4 regions of the Thauera sp. 27 genome follow, and region 4 is predicted to be linked to each of the others. Evidence: predicted binding sites of a transcription regulator. Region 4 holds the regulator's gene; each other region holds the start of a gene.
The links. Region 4 encodes sigma-54, which starts transcription at its own class of promoters, with help from an activator protein. Its sites were predicted from a motif close to TGGCACGCTTNCTGCTNA; they were not measured.
Positions count from the first base shown of each region.

Region 1 (4,752 bases), on a different contig from region 4:
GGTCGACATGCTTGGCCTGGAGGTCACCGGCAACTTCGTGTCCGAACGCGAGAACGTGGACGAAGACATCTGCGCGATGGGCGCAGGCCCGTTCAAGGTCGAGGTCGACCTGATGCAGCCGCTGGATCCCGAGAAAAAGCCGGCGGTGCACACCACCCCGCTCAACCACGTCGGCCTGTGGGTGGACGACCTGCCCAAGGCGGTGGAATGGCTCAGCGCCAACGGCGTGCGCTTCGCGCCTGGCGGCATCCGCCGGGGTGCGGCCGGCTTCGACATCACCTTCCTGCACCCCAAGGGCAACGACGAGTTCCCGATCGGTGGCGAGGGCGTGCTCATCGAACTGGTGCAGGCGCCGCGCGAAGTCGTGGACGCCTTCGCGCGCCTGGCGGGCTGACCACGGCCCCGGGGGCGCGCGGCGCGCCCCCGGGCGGCTTCCTGCGTTGCGAGATTGATCGCCGATATGGAATCGATACCGACAAATCCGTAAAGTCGGCGATCCTCGTGTCGATAACTGCAAGACACATCCGCTGAAGATGGTCTCGGACATCGCAGCCAAAGCCCGCTACTCGCCGCAAAAAAGGACCGCAGATGGAACCCGTCAGCCGCCCATCAAGTTCGATCGCCAGCCGCCTTGGCCTGATCGTCGCCCTTCCACTCATCGTCATCATCGTGCTGGCCGTCATGCTCGGACAATCGGCGCTCGAGCGCTCGCGTTCGGCCGAAACCACCGCGCAACTGTCTGGGCTCAGTGCCGCTGTCAGCGAACTGGTGCACCGACTGCAGATCGAGCGCGGCTCGACCGCGGGCTTCATCAGCTCCTCGGGCTCCCAGATGCGTGACGTCCTGCCCGGCTTCCAGCGCGACACCGACACCGCCCTCGCGCAGTTCCGCAGCCGGCACCAGCAGACCATCACCGCCGACACACCGACCGCCCAGAAGCAGGTCGCCGACGTCGAAAGCCAGCTCGCCCAACTCGCCGACATCCGCAGGCAGGCGCAACAACTGAGCATCGCCATCGGCGAGAGCACGCGCTACTACACCGCCACCATCGACAACCTCATCCAGCTCGCCGCGGGGGCCGCGCATTACAACTCCGACCCCTTGATCGGACAGCGCTCCACTGCGCTCGAAGCGCTCATCCGCGCCAAGGAAGCCGCAGGCCAGGAACGCGCGCTCACCACCGCCGCCTTCAGCGCCGACTGGGTCACGCCCGAGCAGCACCGCACCATCAGCGAACGCATCAACCGCCAGCGCGCCTTCTTCGAGCTGTTCGGCTCGGTGGCGGGCAGCGACGCCCGGGCCGCGCTCAAGCAGATCGAGGCTTCGCCCGAACTCGAAGCCGTCAAGCGCATGCGCGATGTCATGAGCGAGCGCATGACGTACGGCGAATTCGGCATCAAAGGCGCCGACTGGTTCGCGACTAGCACCGCCTACATCGACCGCCTCTATGCCCTGGAGCGCCAGGTCAACGGCGAGATCGCCAAGCTCGCAGGCGAACTGGTCGACAGCAGCACGCGCACCCTCTACATCACCATCGGCCTGTCGGTCCTGGCCATTGGCGCCACGCTGGTGGTGTCGGCCCTGCTCGGGCGCAGCATCAGCCGCCCGCTCAGCCAGGCCGTGCGCATCGCCGAGCAGGTTTCCAGCGAAAAGGACTTCACCCGCAGCATCCCGGTCGAAGGCGTGACCGAAGTGCAGCGCACCGCCCAAGCGTTCAACAACCTCATCGGCACCTTCCGCCACATCCTGTCCGAAGCGCGCACGTCCAGTGAGGGGGTGTCGTCCGCGGCGGCGTCCATCTCGGCATCGAGCACCCAGCTCAGCCGCAGCGCCGACATCCAGGCCGAATCGGCCGCCACCGTGGCCGCTGCCGCCACCGAAGTCTCGAGCAGCGTCAGCGAGACGGCCACGCGCGCCGCCACGGCTGCCGAACTGGTCGACAAGGCCTCGGCCGACACGCACTCGGCGCTGGACATCATGCAAGAGATGGTCGGCCGCGTGGAGCAAGCCGCCAGCCAGGTCACCGCGTCGCAGGCCGACGTTCAATCGCTGGCTGCCAGTTCCAAGCAGATCGGCGGCATCGTCGGCGTCATCCGCGAGATCGCCGAGCAGACCAACCTGCTCGCCCTCAACGCCGCCATCGAGGCCGCGCGTGCAGGCGAGCAAGGTCGCGGCTTCGCGGTCGTCGCCGACGAAGTGCGCAAGCTCGCCGAACGCACCGCCTCGTCGACCCGCGAGATCAGCACCCTCATCCACGAGATCCAGCAACACGTCGACAGCACCGTCGACTCGATGCAGGCCGCGGGCGTCAACGTCAGCGGCAGCCTCGAGCTCGTATCGCGCACCGAAGCCGCGCTACGCAGCATCGGCGACAGCTCCGAGCGCGTCGCACAGAGCGTGCAGGGCATGGCCCACACCATCCGCGAGCAGGACATCGCCATCCAGCAGGTCGCATCCAACGCCGAGCGCATCGCCGCCATGACCGAAGAAAACAGCGGCGCCGCACGCACCAGCTCGGACACGGCCGAAGAGCTCGCCCGCGTCGCAAGCGCGCTGTCGAGCCTTGTGGGGCGCTTCCGCACCTGACACCGAGGTCGCGGTACAAGGCTGCCAAACAGCCCCCGAGTGTCGGTTTTTTTTACACCGGGGGCATAAGCACCCCCATCAAATCGCACCATCCATATAAAAATCAATAACTTGTATTTCTGGCATCCGTCTTGCTTTGTTGCCACAGCGATTAAGCTCACGCTTGGCACCACCCGGCCAGGCGCAATCTCTTAACCGGTTCAACAACCGATTAAAAGGACCCAGACAATGAAGAAATACGCCCTTCTCGCCGCGACCGCCGCCCTCACCGCCGTGTCGACCGGCGCCTCGGCCGCCTATGTCAGCAACGTCCAGTCGCTGGCTGGCGACTTCGCCATCAGCGGCTTCGCCGACGGCACCCCGCTGACCTACAACGTGGCGCTCACCGGCCTGTCCGGCAGCCTGTCGCTGGCCGCTGCCCCGTCGGGCAGCTACACCGTCAGCGTCGGCCCCGGCCTCGCCGGCGGCACCGGCTACGCCGAAGCCACCTTCTTCGCCGGCCCTGGCGGTACCGTCAGCCGCACGATCAGCTCGAACGTCCAGGTGTTCTCGGGCGACCTCAACGTCTCCGGCCTCACCCCGGGCGTGTATCCGTTCGTCTTCGGCATGGGCCTGATCTCCAGCCCGATCTCGTTCGGCTTCAACGGCAGCTATGACGGCGCCACCACCATGGGCGTGCTCGGCCTGCTCAACGGCCTGCTCGGCACCTCGTTCAGCGACCCCACCGGCGCTGGCACCGTCGCCATCACCGGCACCATCACCGACACCAGCGTGACCATGTCCATCACCGAAACGGCCTCCGGCTGGGACGGCGCTGGCGTGCTGCTGGCTGCTGCCGACTACGCTGCCTTCCTGCAGGGCCGTCCGGACTCGCAGGCCGAGCGCATCGCTTACATGCAGAGCCCCACCTACAACCTGACCGACGGCAGCTTCGCCATGCGTAACATCGCCGTCACCGCCGTGCCCGAGCCCGCCTCGCTGGCGCTGCTCGGCCTCGGTCTGGCTGGCCTGGGTGTCATGCGCCGCCGCAAGCAAGCTGCCTGACCTTCCGGTCACGCCGCACCAGCCGACGCCCTCGCAAGGGGGCGTCGGCTTTTTTCTTATAATGCCGCCATGTTCGAAAAGATCCTCACCCTCTGCACCGGCAACATCTGTCGCAGCCCGCTCGCCGAGGCCGTCCTGCGCCAGCGCCTGGCCGATCGTGGCCGCACGGCCACCGTCGCCTCTGCCGGCACCGGCGCCCTGGTCGGCCACGCTGCAGACGCGGACACCCAGGCCATCGCGCTTGCCCGCGGCATCGACCTCTCCGCCCACCGCGCCCGTCAGCTCACCCCCGAGATCAGCCGCTGGGCCGACATCATCCTGGTGATGGAAAAACACCACCTCGAATACGCCACCCACCTCGACCCCACCGCACGCGGCAAGCTCTTCCTGCTGGGGCACTGGTCCAAGGTCGAAGTCCCCGACCCCTACCGCCTCAGCCAGGACCACCACGCCCTGGCCTGCGACATCATCTGCGCAGCCACCGACGACTGGCTTGCCCGCCTGTAAATCCCGTTGAAAAGCTCGCGGCTGGCGCCGCTCCTACGGCAAACCCAACGCGCGGCGCCATCGACTGGCCCCGATTCCTGGACGCCATGCGAAAATGTCGGTCGAACATCTCTCCATCAGGTGACCGCGCTTGAACGGCCTCAAGGATTTCCTGCACCTCCTGCAGCACTCCTTCCGCAACCTGCTCCCCATCGTCGTCGTCGTCGCCTTCTTCCAGGCCATCGTCTTGCAGACGGTGCCGGATGGCCTGGGGTCGATGGTTGCGGGCCTGCTGGTGGTGGTGGTGGGCGTGGCCCTGTTCCTGCAAGGGCTGGAGCTGGGCATCTTCCCGATCGGCAAGAACCTCTCCAACGCCTTTGCAAAGCGCGGCTCCCTGCCACTGCTGATGGCGTTCGGGTTCGCGCTCGGTTTCTCCGCGGTGATCGCCGAGCCAGCGCTGATCGCCGTCGCCAGCCAGGCCGAAACGATCAGCGCCGGGCGAGTCGACGGATTCACCCTGCGCCTCCTGGTGGCGACATCGGTCGGCGCGGTGGTTGCGCTCGGCGTGGTGCGCACCATCCTCGGCCATTCGCTGCACTGGTACATGATCATCGGCTACCTGCTGGTGGTCACCGT
Region 1 is NZ_AMXB01000076.1:1,733-6,484, reverse strand. Features, by position in the region: gene B447_RS21235 (VOC family protein) at 1-394, shown strand, start outside; gene B447_RS21230 (methyl-accepting chemotaxis protein) at 589-2,586, shown strand; gene B447_RS21225 (PEP-CTERM sorting domain-containing protein) at 2,815-3,630, shown strand; gene B447_RS21220 (low molecular weight protein-tyrosine-phosphatase) at 3,700-4,137, shown strand; gene B447_RS21215 (DUF1538 domain-containing protein) at 4,268-4,752, shown strand, end outside.
Region 1: B447_RS21225 (PEP-CTERM sorting domain-containing protein) is a predicted target of sigma-54. The motif match lies at 2,707-2,724, and genes of this name have one in related genera.

Region 2 (4,752 bases), on a different contig from region 4:
TTCGTAGCGCTATTTTAGAGCCCGGCGTCGGCGCGCAGTGCAGCGGCCTTGTCGGTCTGCTCCCAGGAGAACCCGGGTTCGTCGCGGCCGAAGTGGCCATAGGCGGCGGTCCGCGAGTAGATCGGGCGCAGCAGGTCGAGCGTCTGGATGATTGCCTTCGGGCGCAGGTCGAAGTGCTTGCCAACCAGTGCCACGATCTGCTCGTCGGCAATCCTGCCCGTACCGAATGTATTGACCATCAGCGACACCGGACGTGCCACGCCGATCGCGTAGGCGACCTGCACCTCGCACTTGTCGGCCAGCCCAGCGGCGACGATGTTCTTGGCCACGTAGCGCCCGGCGTAGGCGGCCGAGCGGTCGACCTTGGAGGGGTCCTTGCCCGAGAACGCGCCACCGCCGTGGTGGGCTGCGCCGCCGTAGGTGTCGACGATGATCTTGCGCCCGGTCAGGCCGCAGTCGCCGTGCGGGCCGCCGACCACGAAGCGGCCGGTCGGGTTGACCAGGTAGCGTACGTTGCCCTGCATCAGTTCGGGCGGCAGCACCGGCTTGATGATCAGCTCGATCACCGCCTCACGGATCTGCTCCTGCGTGACGTCCGGGTCGTGCTGGGTCGACACCACCACGGTGTCGATCGCAGTCGGCTTGCCGTCGACGTACTTCACCGTGATCTGGCTCTTGGCGTCCGGGCGCAGCCAGGGCAGGCGGCCGTCCTTGCGCACCTCGGCCTGGCGCTGCATCACGCGGTGCGCGTAATGGATCGGCAGCGGCATCAGGCTGGCAGTCTCGTTGGTGGCGTAGCCGAACATCAGGCCCTGGTCGCCGGCGCCCTGGTCGAGCGGGTCGTCGTTGGCGTTATTCACGCCCTGGGCGATGTCGGGCGACTGGCGGTTGATCGCCGCCAGCACCGCGCAGCTCTTGTAGTCGAAGCCGATGTCGGAGTTGTCGTAGCCGATGCGGCGGATGACGTCCTGCGCGATCTCGCGATAGTTGGGGTGTGCGGTGGTGGTGATCTCGCCCGAGATCACGACGAGGCCGGTGGACACCAGCGTCTCGCAGGCGACGCGCGCCTTGGGGTCCTCGGCCAGGATGGCGTCGAGCACGCCGTCGGAGACCTGGTCGGCGACCTTGTCCGGGTGGCCTTCGGAGACCGACTCGGAGGTGAAGAGGAACTCTGCCATGCTGCTACTCCTTGAAAAGCAAAAATCCCCGTTTTTTCTGGCCTTGCGTCTGCGGCCAGCTCCGGGGATTTCGTCGAGCAGCCGACGCTTTAGCAGTATTTGTACGGCAGCCGCGCTGCCATGCCGCCCTGCAAGTTGTCGAGTTAACTCGGCGGTAGGGCACGGATTATAGACCGGGACGGCGGGGTGTGTAAGCATTCGGGGCTGGTGAACCGTGCCGGCATTCTCAATGCGCCCCTGCCGGCCCCCGCTTGGACCCTGCCCGTGCTGTTTCAATCCCTCTTTCGTCTGCTCTCGCGCCTGCCGCTGGCCTGGCTCCACCGCCTAGGCGGCTGGGCGGGCTGGCTGACCTACAAGGCCTCGCCGTCCTATGCCCGCCGTCTGCGCGAGAACCTGTTCAACGCCCTCGGTCGCGAGGACGAGACGGTGCTGCGCGCAGCCATCGTCGAGGCCGGTCGCCAGGCGCTCGAGCTGCCCTTCATCTGGGAGCGGCCGGCGGCCGAGGTGGTGGCGAGCGCAGTGCGCACCGAGGGCTGGGATCTGGTCGAGGCGGCGCGCGCCGAGGGCGCCGGTATCCTCTTCATCACCCCGCACCTGGGCTGCTTCGAGATCACCGCGCAGTGCATTGCGGCACAGATCCCGATCACGGTGCTCTACCGTCCGCCGCGCAAGGACGTGCTGCAGCCGCTGATGGAGGCAGGCCGCGCGCGCGGCCAGATGCGCACCGCGCCGGCGGACCTGTCGGGCGTGCGCAAGCTGGTCAAGACCCTGCGCAGCCACGAGGCGGTGGGCATGCTGCCCGACCAGGTGCCGGGCGCGGGCGAGGGCGTGTGGGCGCCCTTCTTCGGCAAGCCGGCGTGGACGATGACGCTGGCCGCGCGCCTGGCTGCGGTCAAGGGCGTGCGTGTGATCTACACCTGGGCCGAGCGCCTGCCGCGCGGCGAGGGCTACGTGTTCCGCCTGCAGGCGCCCACCGAGGCGCTCACCGGGGAGCTGGAGGCCGATGTTGCGATCATCAACCGCGAGGTCGAGCGCATGATCCTGCAGTGCCCGCAGCAGTACCTGTGGGGCTATAACCGCTACAAGGGGCCGCGTCGCGAACGCGAGGACATCGTCCCTGTTGCCGGCGCGCCTGCTGATGCGGCGGCACCCGATTCACCAACGCCGCCCCGCGGCGATGCGGAGGGCAGGTCGTGAGCCGCGTGGTCATTGCCCTCATCTGGCTGCTGCACTGGCTGCCGCTGTCGTTGTTGTCCCGTATCGGAAGCGGTTTCGGGTGGCTGCTGTACTGGCTGGTGGTGCCGCGGCGCAAGGTGGTGCTGATCAATCTGCGCTTGTGCTTCCCCGATCTGTCCGAGTCCGAGCGACGCGCGCTCGCCCGCCGCCATTTCGCGGTCACCGGGCGCAGCATGCTCGAGCGCGGCCTGGCCTGGTGGGCGAGCGCAGAGCGCCTGCGCGCCACCGTGCGCATCGACGGCCTCGAGCGCCTGCAGGCGCTGCGCGCCGCCGGCCGGCCGGTGCTGCTGCTGGCGCCGCACTTCGTCGGCCTCGACATGGCGGGCACGAGGCTGTCGCTGGAGGGTGACTTCGTCAGTGTTTACTCGCCGCAGAAGGACAAGGTGATCGACCGCTGGCTCTACCACGGCCGCAGCCGCTTCAACGATCAGCTGTTGCTGTCGCGCCATGACGGCGTGCGCGCTACCGTCAAGGCGATGAAGTCCGGCCGCCCCTTCTACTACCTGCCCGACCTGGATTACGGCCGCAAGGAGTCGATCTTCGTACCCTTTTTCGGCGTGCCGGCGGCCACCATCACCGGCCTGCCTCGGCTGGCGCGCCTGGCGGGGGCGGCGGTGGTGCCCTGCGTCGTGCGCATGCTGCCCGGTGGCGGGGGCTACGTGCTCGAGCTCGGCGAGCCGTGGGCGGACTATCCATCGGACGACGTCGAGGCCGATACCCGGCGCATGAACGCCTGGCTCGAAGGCGTGGTTCGGACCATGCCCGAGCAGTACTACTGGGTGCATCGCCGCTTCAAGACGCGCCCCGAAGGCGAGCCGCGCATCTACTGATGTCGTGCGAAAGGCTCGCGGCTGGCGCCGCTCCTACAGCAGGCCGCCGCGGCCGATCGACCCCCGTGGGAGCGGCGCGAGCCGCGAGGGGTTGAAGGCGATGCGGCTTGGGGGGCGATGAAAAGCTCGCGGCTGGCGCCGCTCCTACAGCAGGCCACCGCGGCCGATCGACCCCCGTGGGAGCGGCGCGAGCCGCGAGGGGTTGAAGGCGATCCGGATTGGGTGGGCCGACTAAGAGCTTGCCGCTTACGCTGCGCTGGAGGTGGACGCTGGTCGTCGCGGTGGAGGACAATCGCGGCTTGCGCTGCGTACGCATGAGCGCATCTTTCCAATAGTATCCGTCAGGCTTCCGATGAAACTGCGCTTCACCAAGATGCATGGCCTCGGCAACGACTTCGTCGTCATCGACGCCACCCGTGAGCCGGTCGAGCTTACGCCGGCACGCGTGCGCGCGATCGCCGACCGCCATTTTGGCGTCGGCTGCGACCAGTTGCTGGTGGTCGAGCCCGCTACCCGGCCCGATGTCGATTTCCGCTACCGCATCTTCAACGCCGACGGCGGCGAGGTCGAGCAGTGCGGTAACGGCGCGCGCTGCTTCGTGCGCTTCGTCCATGACAAGGGGCTCACCAGCAAGCGCGAGATCCGCGTCGAGACGCGATCGGGCGTCATTGCGCCACGCCTGCGTGACGACGGCCTGGTGACGGTCGATATGGGGGTGCCGCAATTCGCGCCCGACAAGATTCCCTTCGTGTCCGAGTCGGATGCCTTCGTGCAGCCGCTCGAGGTCGGCGACAGAACGGTGGCGATCACCGCGGTGTCGATGGGCAATCCGCATGCAGTGCAGGTGGTGGCTGACGTCGATACCGCCCCGGTCGCCGAGCTGGGGGCGCTCATCGAACGCCATGAGCGCTTCCCGGCCCGCGTCAATGCCGGTTTCCTGGAGGTTGTCGACCCCGGCCACGCGCGCTTGCGAGTGTTCGAGCGTGGTGCGGGCGAGACGCTGGCCTGCGGCACGGGCGCGTGCGCGGCCGTGGTTGCGGGCATCGGGCGCGGCCTGCTGGTCTCGCCGGTGAAGGTCGAGACCCGTGGCGGCGAACTCGAGATCGCCTGGGCTGGCCCGGGCTCGCCGGTGCTGATGACCGGGCCGGCGGTGAGCGTTTTCGAAGCAGAGATGGTGCTGGACTGAACGCTGGGCTGCGGGCTGGACCACGTAGCGCGCACCGCGTGCGCGCATGAACAAAGCGGGTCGCCGAGCGGCCCGACAGGGAGTACACGAGCGATGAATGCCGACGATGTGGCGCGCTACCTGCGCGAGCACCCCGATTTCCTGAACCAGCACCATGAGCTGTTCACCCAGCTCACCGTGCCGCACCCACAGCACGGCGGGCAGGCGATCTCGCTGGCCGAGCGCCAGCTGCATGCCCTGCGTGACAAGATCCGCCAGCTCGAGGTCAAGCTCTCCGAGCTCATTCGCTTTGGCGCCGAGAACGACGACATCAGCACCAAGG
Region 2 is NZ_AMXB01000054.1:4,856-9,607, forward strand. Features, by position in the region: gene metK (methionine adenosyltransferase) at 15-1,178, opposite strand; gene B447_RS19825 (lysophospholipid acyltransferase family protein) at 1,443-2,375, shown strand; gene B447_RS19830 (lysophospholipid acyltransferase family protein) at 2,372-3,244, shown strand; gene dapF (diaminopimelate epimerase) at 3,597-4,430, shown strand; gene B447_RS19840 (DUF484 family protein) at 4,524-4,752, shown strand, end outside.
Region 2: metK (methionine adenosyltransferase) is a predicted target of sigma-54. The motif match lies at 1,268-1,285, and genes of this name have one in related genera.

Region 3 (4,752 bases), on a different contig from region 4:
ATCGAGATCAGCGCGCACTTGGCGGCCTCGTCGAGCGAGGTCCGGGCGCTCACCACGCGATCGATGATCGGCTTGCCGTACTTCGACTCGCCGATCTGGAAATAGGGCGTATCGACCGAGGCCTCGATGAAGTTGCCCGCGGCATAGATGTTGAACAGGCGCGGCGGCTCGTCGCCGATCTGGCCGCACAGGATGAAGCTGGCATTGAAGTCCACGCCGAACTGCTTGAGCGCCTCGGCGTCCTGGCGATAGACGCCGCGGATGGTCTCGCCGACCAGGCGGGCGCACTCGAACAGGGTGGGCGCGTTCCACAGGCTGTCGCGGTCCTGCACCGCGGCATGTTCGCGCAGGATGTTGATCACCGCCTGGGTGATGGCGAGATTGCCCGCGCTCATCAGCACCAGCACGCGATCGCCGGCGCGTTCGAACACGGTCATCTTGCGGAAGGTATTGATGTGGTCCACACCCGCGTTGGTACGCGAATCGGACAGGCAGACCAGGCCTTCGTCGAGGCACATGGCGACACAGTAGGTCATCGAGTCATCCCGATTGGGTCATTGATCGAAGGAGCCGCCGCGCGGGCGGCTGCGCTCAGGCGGCGACAGGAACGAGAAAGTTATCGCCGATGCTGTCGCCGAGGCGGTTGATACGCACCAGGAAGCGCTCCAGCCAGGCATGCAGCCCGGTGGCGAAGATATCGTCCATGCGCCCGTAGTGCAGTGTGGCATGAAGCTCGCCGGCCTGCCGGGCGGCCTCGGCCGAGTGCAGGTTGGCGATCTCGCCGAGGATGTCGTTGATCTCGTCGAGACAGGCATGCAGCGAGCGCGGCATGGCGGCGTTGAGGATCAGCAGCTCGGCGACCTTGTGCGGCGTGATGACGTCGCGGTACACGTGGCGGTAGGTCTCGAACGCGGACACCGAACGCAGCAGCGCGCCCCACTGGTAGAAGTCGGTTGAGCTGCCCAGCCCTTCGGCCCTGGGCAACAGGCTGTGGTACTTCACGTCGAGCAGGCGGGCGGTGTTGTCGGCGCGCTCGAGGAAGGTGCCCAGGCGCACGAACTTGAAGGCGTCATCGTGCAGCATGGTGCCGAAGGTCACCCCGCGCAGCAGGTGGGAGCGAAACTTCACCCACTCGAAGAACTCGCCCAGATCGGTGGCCTGCAGCTTCTCCGGCGTCATGTCGCGGATCTCGAGCCAGGTGGCGTTGGTGGTCTCCCACATCTCCGCCGTCAGCGTGCCGCGCACGGCGTGGGCATTCTCGCGCGCCGCACGCAGGCAGTTCCATACGCTCGACGGGTTGTCGCGGTCGAGCACGACGAACTCGATCACGTCGCGCGGCGTCAGCGGCCGGCCGGTGCGGGCGAAGGCGTCCGACAACTCGCTGATGGCCAGGATGGCCGACCAGCCATCGGTGTCGCAGCCATTGGTGCCCGGCAGCAGCGACATGCGGTAGGACACGTCCAGCATGCGCACCGTGTTCTCGGCACGCTCGGTATAGCGGGCCATCCAGTAGAGGTGGTCGGCGGTTCTGCTCAGCATGATCGTTCTCCGTGATGCGCGCGGCGTGAAGGCTTCAATTGACGACCCAGGTGTCCTTGGTACCCCCGCCCTGCGAGGAATTGACCACCAGCGAGCCCGCCTTGAGGGCCACGCGGGTCAGCCCGCCGGGGACCATGCGGATCTCCTTTCCGCCCGACAGCACGAAGGGGCGCAGGTCGATGTGGCGAGGGGCGATGCCCGCATCGACGAAGGTGGGACAGGTCGATAGCGACAGGGTGGGCTGGGCGATGTACTTCTCGGGCGCGGCCAGAATGCGGGCGCGGAACTCCTCGATCTCGGCGCGCGTTGCCGCCGGCCCGACCAGCATGCCGTAGCCGCCGGCGCCATGGACCTCCTTGACCACCAGTTCGGACAGGTGGGCAAGCGTGTAGGCCAGGTCCTCGGGCTCGCGCAGCATGTAGGTCGGCACGTTGTTGAGGATGGGCTCCTCGCCGAGGTAGAAGCGCACCATCTCCGGCACATAGGGGTAGATCGACTTGTCGTCGGCCACGCCGGTGCCCACGGCATTGGCAAGGGTCACTCGCCCGGCGCGGTAGGCCGACATCAGGCCGGGCACGCCGAGCATGGAATCGGGGCGGAACACCTCGGGGTCGAGGAAGTCGTCGTCGAGCCGGCGGTAGATCACATCCACCCGCCGCGGCCCCTGGGTGGTACGCATGAATACGGTGTCGTCCTTGACGAACAGGTCCTGGCCCTCGACCAGCTCCACCCCCATTTGCTGGGCGAGGAAGCTGTGCTCGAAGTAAGCGCTGTTGAAGGCACCCGGCGTCAGCAGCACGGCCGTGGGGTCGAGCACACCCGCGGGCGCCACCGCGCGCAGGGTCTCGAGCAGCAGGTCGGGGTAGTGCTCGACCGGCTGCACGTTGTAGCGCGAGAACAGGTCGGGGAAGAGCCGCATCATCATCTTGCGGTTCTCGAGCAGGTAGCTCACCCCCGAGGGCACGCGCAGGTTGTCCTCGAGCACGTAGTACTCGCCCTTGCCGTCCGCCCCCGCTGCACGCACCAGGTCGATGCCGGCGATCATCGCGTACAGCCCTCCGGGCACTTCCACCCCCTTCATCTCGGGGCGGAACTGGGCATTGTTGAGCACCTGCTCGGCCGGCAAGCGGCCCGCGCGCAGGATTTCCTGGCCATGGTAGATGTCGGCGAGGAAGGCATTGAGTGCGCGCACGCGCTGGCGCAGGCCGGTCTCGAGGGCGCTCCACTCGTCGCCGGGGATGATGCGCGGCAACAGATCGAAGGGGATCAGCCGCTCCTTGCCACCGCCCTCGCCATAGACGTTGAAGGTGATGCCGACACGGTGAAAGGCGATGTCGGCTTCCTTGCGCTTGCGCGCAATGTTCTCGCGTGGCATCTGCTCCAGCCAATCGGCGTACGGGCCGTAATGCGCCCGCACCGTACCGTCGGCAGCATGCATTTCGTCAAAAGGTCTGGCGGCTGTCATTGTGCTGTCTGCGCTCATGGTTGGACTCCCTTGAGCGAGCATTCAGCATGAAGCGTGCCATGCACTCCAGGCGCGCAGTTGCGCGCTCTGCGGGCTCACGAGCAGGAGTGCACTGGCTTGGTGCGCACCAGGATGCGCTGAGCGTGCATCAATTTGGTGCGCGCACACCCTCATCGCTCGGTGTCACCGTCACCGCAACCTCGACACTGTGCCCCCCCCCGCCCAGGATCACCCCCCGCAGCGGCGCCACGTCGCCATAGTCGCGCCCCCAGGCCAGGGTGATGTGATCCGCACCCGGCTGCAGGTCATTGGTCGGGTCGACCTCAATCCAGCCCAGGCCGGGACACCACACAGCCACCCAGGCATGCGAGGCGTCGGCGCCCACCAGTCGCGGCTGCCCCGGCGGCGGCTGGGTCAGCAGGTAGCCCGAGACATAGCGCGCCGCCAGGCCGAGCGCCCGCAGGCAGGCGATCATCAGATGGGAGAAGTCCTGGCATACCCCGCGCCGCTTGGCGAAGACCTCTGCCACCGGCGTGGCCACGCTGGTGGCAGAGGCGTCGAAGCGGAAATCGGCATGGATGCGCACGCACAAGGCCAGCAGCGCGTCCACCAGCGCGCGCCCCGGCGTGAAGCAGCGCGTCGCATAGCCTGCATAGGCAGCAGCCTCGTCGCCCAGCGCCACATAGGGCGAGGCGAAGCGATACTGCCCGGCGTCGCGCGCCTCGGGCTGGAGGGGTGCATGGCCGGACAGCCCATCGCGAAGGTGGTCGCGTGCGTCCTCCCAGCTCGGTCCGCTGCCCGCGGCCGGCCAGTCGCGAACGCCGACGCGGACGCGGCTGTGAGCCCGCACAAGCAGCCGGTCGTGCGGCGTGTCGAGCGCGAAACGCGTTACCGGATTGCCGAAGAAATCGACGGCAGCGCTGCGCTGAGCGGGGGCGGGAGACAGCTCCAGCGTGTGCGCCAGGCAGCGCTGGTAGGCGAGCTCGCGTGGATGCAGGTGGGCAATGTGCTGCGACAGCGTGACCAGACTGTCGTAGCGGTAGATGGTGTCATGGCGGATCTCGAACTCGGGCATCGCAGGCCACCGCTTCAGGACGAGGCCGTCGCCCGGCTACGGGCGTCGAGATGGGTGAAGTAGCGGTGCGACAGCGCATCCGCCAGACGATTGCCACATGCCCAGGTCTGGGCGAGGAAGTCGTGCAGGTCGGCACAGCGCGCGTGTTCGGCAGCGCCGCCTGCGGCACGCCCGGCCGCGTCGACGATCAGGCAATCGCACAGCGACAAGGCCTGCAGCGTTTCCAGCTGCTGCGTCAGCGGCTCGGCCAGCACATCGCCCTCGGGCAGCAGGCGCAGGTGCTCGACCAGCGACTCGAGCTGGTAGCGCAACGCACGCGGGTTGTCCGCATCGAGCATCACCAGTTCGGCCACCGGCAGCGGCGCCAGCCCGCGCGCATGGCGGCTGCGGTAGCGCAAGTCGCCGTCGGTCACCGCGAGCAGCGCCTGCAGGGCCTCGGCACTGGGTGCCGTCAGCAGCGCCGACAAGGCGGCGGCCAGAAACTGCAGGCGCTCGATACGCCGGCCGATCGACAGGAAGCGCCAGCCGGCGTCGCGCGGCATGCTCTCGATGACGAAGCCCGACAGCGTCACCAGCGACAGCAGCGACTCATCCAGGCGATGCAGCGCGTCACCCAGGGCGAGCGCCTGCGCGGGCGCGGCAGCAAAGTCCGACAGACGGTTGTAGATGCGCC
Region 3 is NZ_AMXB01000073.1:4,762-9,513, forward strand. Features, by position in the region: gene B447_RS21085 (proteasome-type protease) at 1-536, opposite strand, end outside; gene B447_RS21090 (alpha-E domain-containing protein) at 592-1,539, opposite strand; gene B447_RS21095 (circularly permuted type 2 ATP-grasp protein) at 1,574-3,004, opposite strand; gene B447_RS21100 (transglutaminase family protein) at 3,153-4,079, opposite strand; partial or broken gene B447_RS21105 (alpha-E domain-containing protein) at 4,094-4,752, opposite strand, start outside.
Region 3: B447_RS21095 (circularly permuted type 2 ATP-grasp protein) is a predicted target of sigma-54. The motif match lies at 3,047-3,064, and genes of this name have one in related genera.

Region 4 (4,752 bases):
GCGTCAATATCCAGGACCTGCTCATCTCGCAGCCCGACACCGGCGAGCAGGCGCTCGAGATCGCCGACATGCTGGTGCGCTCCGGCGGCGTGGACGTGGTCGTCGTCGACTCGGTCGCCGCGCTCACCCCCAAGGCCGAGATCGAGGGCGAGATGGGCGACCAGCTCCCCGGCCTGCAGGCGCGCCTGATGTCGCAAGCGCTACGCAAGCTCACCGCCAACATCAAGCGCACCAACACGCTGGTGATCTTCATCAACCAGATCCGCATGAAGATCGGCGTCATGTTCGGTAGCCCGGAGACCACCACGGGCGGCAATGCACTCAAGTTCTATGCCTCCGTGCGCATGGACATCCGCCGCACCGGCACGATCAAGAAGGGCGACGAGGTGGTCGGCTCCGAAACCCGAGTCAAGGTCGTCAAGAACAAGGTCTCGCCCCCCTTCAAGGAAGCCCACTTCGACATCCTCTACGGCGAAGGCATCTCGCGCGAGGGCGAGATCATCGATCTGGGCGTGACACACAAGATCGTCGACAAGTCCGGCGCCTGGTATGCCTACCAGGGCGACAAGATCGGCCAGGGCAAGGACAACTCACGCGAATTCCTGCGTGCGAATCCGACGCTTGCGCGCGAAATCGAAAACAAGGTCCGCGTCGCCGTCGGCCTGCCCGAACTGCCGCCAGCGGCACCGGCAACGGCCACGGAAAGCTGAGCCTAGCCAGGACACCATGGGCGCCCCCAGCCTGCGCGAACGCGCGCTTCGCCATCTTGCCCGCCGCGACCACTCGCGCGCGGAGCTGGCGCGCAAGCTGGCCGCCCACGGCGAGGCCGACGAGGTGCAGGCAGTGATCGAGCGCATGGGCGAGCTCGGCCTGCAGTCCGACAGCCGCTACGCCGAAGCCTACGTGCGCACCCGTGCCAACCGCTTCGGCGGCAGCCGCCTGCGCAGCGAGCTGACGCGGCGCGGGATCGACCGTGAACTGATCGAGGCAACACTCGCCACGGAGTGCGTAGAATCGGAACTGGAGCGTGCCCGCGCAGTGCTGCGCAGCCGCTTCCAGGCGGCCCCGGCGGATGCGCGCGAATGGGCGCGCCAGGCCCGTTTCCTGCAAACCCGCGGCTTTGCACCCGAACTGATCCGCAAGCTGCTGAAAGAACCCCGCGATGAGTCTGCTTAAGGTCTCCAGCCTGCAAAAGCGCTACAAGGCGCGCACCGTGGTCCACGACGTCGGCTTCGAGGTCGGCTCGGGCGAGGTCGTCGGCCTGCTCGGCCCCAACGGCGCCGGCAAGACCACCTGTTTCTACATGATCGTAGGCTTGGTCCGTGCCGACGGCGGCCAGATCAACCTCGACGGCACCGACCTCACCCACCTGCCGATCCACGCCCGTGCGCGTCTGGGCCTGTCCTACCTGCCGCAGGAGATGAGCGTCTTCCGCAAGCTCACCGTGGCCGAAAACATCCGTGCCGTGCTCGAGCTCCAGGGGCTCGAGGCGCACCAGGTGAAGACCCGGCTCGACGAACTGCTGCTCGAGCTTGGCATCAACCACCTGCGCGACAACACCGCCGTCTCACTCTCCGGCGGCGAGCGCCGACGTTGCGAGATCGCGCGCGCACTTGCAACCGACCCGCGCCTGATCCTCCTCGACGAACCCTTCGCAGGGGTCGACCCGATCGCGGTCATCGACATCCAGAAGATCATCCGCTTCCTCAAGGAGCGCGGCATCGGCGTGCTGATCACGGACCACAACGTGCGCGAGACGCTCGGCATCTGCGATCGTGCGTACATCATCAGCGAAGGCCGGGTACTGGCAAGCGGCGAACCGGCCGAGATCATCGACAACGAAAGGGTGCGCCAGGTTTACCTGGGCGAGCATTTCCGCCTGTGAATCCGCGCGCGCGTCGACAGCGATGAAACCAAGCCTCCAGCTCAAGCTCTCCCAGCACCTTACCCTGACGCCGCAGCTGCAGCAGTCGATCAAGCTGCTGCAGCTGTCGACCATCGAGCTGAACCAGGAGATCGAGCGCTTCCTGCTCGAGAACCCGATGCTCGAGCGCAGCGACGGCGACGGTGTCGAGTTCGTACCACCGCTACCACCGGGCAGCCCCCCCGAGCACGAGGCCAGACAGCAACAGGCAAACACCCCCGAGGCGCCAGCCAGCGCTGCGGACAGCGAGGCCGGCGACCATGCCGACCATGGCAGCGCCGACGAAGGCATGGACTGGTCCAATGTCGGCAGCGGCGCATCGAGCCGCAGCGAGGACGACGACGACGTCGATTACCAGGAACTGCAGGCGGCTGGCGTCTCCCTGCGTGAACATCTCGACCAGCAGGTGTCGCTGTCGCCGCTGTCAGACCGCGACCGCGCCCTCGTGCGCTTCATCATCGAAGCCTTGGATGACGACGGCTACCTTCACCAGCCGCTCGATGAGCTCCTCGAACTGCTTCCGGACGACGCCGACGTCGATGTCGATGACCTGAACATCGCGCTGCGCCACGTACAGAACCTCGAGCCCGCAGGCATCGGCGCGCGCAGCCCCAGCGAATGCCTGTCGCTGCAGCTCCGTACCCTGCCGGCTTCGGCGACGCGCACGCTCGCGCTCGAGATCGTCGACAAGCACCTCGAGCTGCTCGCCGAGCGCAACTTCGTCAAGCTCAAGAAGCTGACCGGCTGCGACGACGAAGCCCTGCGCGCCGCCCATGCCCTGATCTGCAGCCTCGACCCCCACCCCGGCTCGCGTTACTCGAACGCCGAGACGCGCTACGTACTGCCGGATGTGGTCGTACGCAAGCTGCGCGGGCGGTGGACGGTCAGCCTGAACCAGGAGGCAATGCCGCGTCTGCGCATCAACCGCCTGTATGCCAGCCTGCTGCAGCAGAACCGCGGCCAGGGTGGCGGCCTGAGCGGACAGTTGCAGGAGGCACGCTGGCTGATCAAGAACGTGCAGCAGCGCTTCGACACCATCCTCCGGGTGTCCCAGGCCATCGTTGACCAGCAGAGGCAGTTCTTCGATCATGGGGAGGTGGCAATGCGGCCACTCACCCTCCGGGAGATCGCGGACCAACTCGAGCTGCACGAGTCCACCGTGTCGCGCGTGACCACGCAGAAGTACATGGCGAGTCCGCGCGGGGTGTTCGAACTCAAGTATTTCTTCGGTAGTCACGTCGCCACCGACACCGGTGGAGCGGCCTCGTCCACGGCGATTCGCGCGCTGATTCGCCAACTGGTCGACGCCGAGGACAGCAAGAAACCGCTGTCCGACGCCAAGATTGCCGAAGTCCTTGGCCAGCAGGGTATCGTGGTCGCACGGCGCACGATCGCCAAGTATCGCGAATCCCTCAATATCCCGCCGGTCAGCCTGCGCAAATCCATCTGACAAAAACAGGAGTCAACATGAATCTCAACATCACCGGGCGCCACGTCGAAGTCACTCCGGCCATTCGCGACTACGTCACCTCCAAGCTTGATCGCGTCATCCGTCACTTCGACAACGTCACCAGTGTCGCGGTGATCCTCTCGGTCGAGAAGCTCAAGCAGAAGGCCGAGGTCACCCTGCACGTGCGCGGCAAGGACATCTTCGTCGAAAGCGATGATGCCGACCTGTACGCGGCCATCGACGCGATGACCGACAAGCTCGACCGCCAGGTGCAGAAGTACAAGCAGAAACTGGCCGACCACAACCACGAGACGATCAAGCACCAGGCCCCCGAAGCCTGACGCTTTCGTTTCAGCCCCACGTCCGGGGTATGGTTATAATGCGCCCGTTTCCAAGACGCGGCGCCAGCATGCCCCGGGACGGCCGGTCGCACCCTGCGACCGGAATGCCTGCGATATTGCGCGAACCCTCCAGCGAATGAGCCTGATATCCCAACTCCTGCCACTGTCCAATGTGGTGGTCGACCTCGACGCGAGCAGCAAGAAGCGCGTCTTCGAGCAGGCGGGCCTGCTGTTCGAAAACAATCAGGGCATCGGGCGCAGCACCGTGTTCGATAGCCTGTTCGCGAGAGAGCGCCTCGGCTCCACTGGCCTCGGCCAGGGCATTGCGATTCCGCACGGGCGCATCAAGGGTCTCAAGGAGGCGGCAGGTGCGTTCCTGCGCCTTGCGAGCCCGGTGCAGTTCGACTCGCCCGATGGCCGCCCGGTGAACATGTTGTTCGTGCTGCTGGTCCCCGAGCAAGCCAACGAGACCCACCTGCAACTGCTCTCCGAGCTGGCTCAGATGTTCAGCGACCGCGGCTTCCGCGAAGCGCTGCAAGCCGCGCCGGATGCAGACCATATCCACCAGATGTTCATGAACTGGGGCGCCGATGCGGCAGACCAGCGTCGCGCGGCTGTATGAGGCGCATCGCGACAACCTGCAGCTGAACCACATCAGCGGCAACCTCGGCGCGAGCCTCGCGGTCGCCGAAGACCGCATGTGGCCGGCCGATCTCGTCGGCCACCTCAACCTCATCCACCCCACACGGCTGCAGGTCATGGGCGCTGCGGAGCTCGAATGGGCGCGCCGCCAGTCAAACGACAAGGTTGCTCACCACCTCAACGAGATCTGCTCCGCGCACCCGCCAGCCCTGATCGTCGCCGACGGCTGCGAAGTTCCCAATATCGTGCATGGGGTTTGCGTGGCACACGACGTCGCACTGTTCAGCGCAGCCCACCCATCGGCAAGCGTGATCGACCAGTTGCGGCTCTACCTGTCGCGCGAGCTGGCGGAGAAGACCTCGCTGCACGGCGTGTTCATGGATGTGCTCGGACTG
Region 4 is NZ_AMXB01000017.1:30,960-35,711, forward strand. Features, by position in the region: gene recA (recombinase RecA) at 1-710, shown strand, start outside; gene recX (recombination regulator RecX) at 727-1,176, shown strand; gene lptB (LPS export ABC transporter ATP-binding protein) at 1,163-1,885, shown strand; gene B447_RS11030 (RNA polymerase factor sigma-54) at 1,908-3,374, shown strand; gene hpf (ribosome hibernation-promoting factor, HPF/YfiA family) at 3,392-3,715, shown strand; gene ptsN (PTS IIA-like nitrogen regulatory protein PtsN) at 3,852-4,337, shown strand; gene hprK (HPr(Ser) kinase/phosphatase) at 4,306-4,752, shown strand, end outside.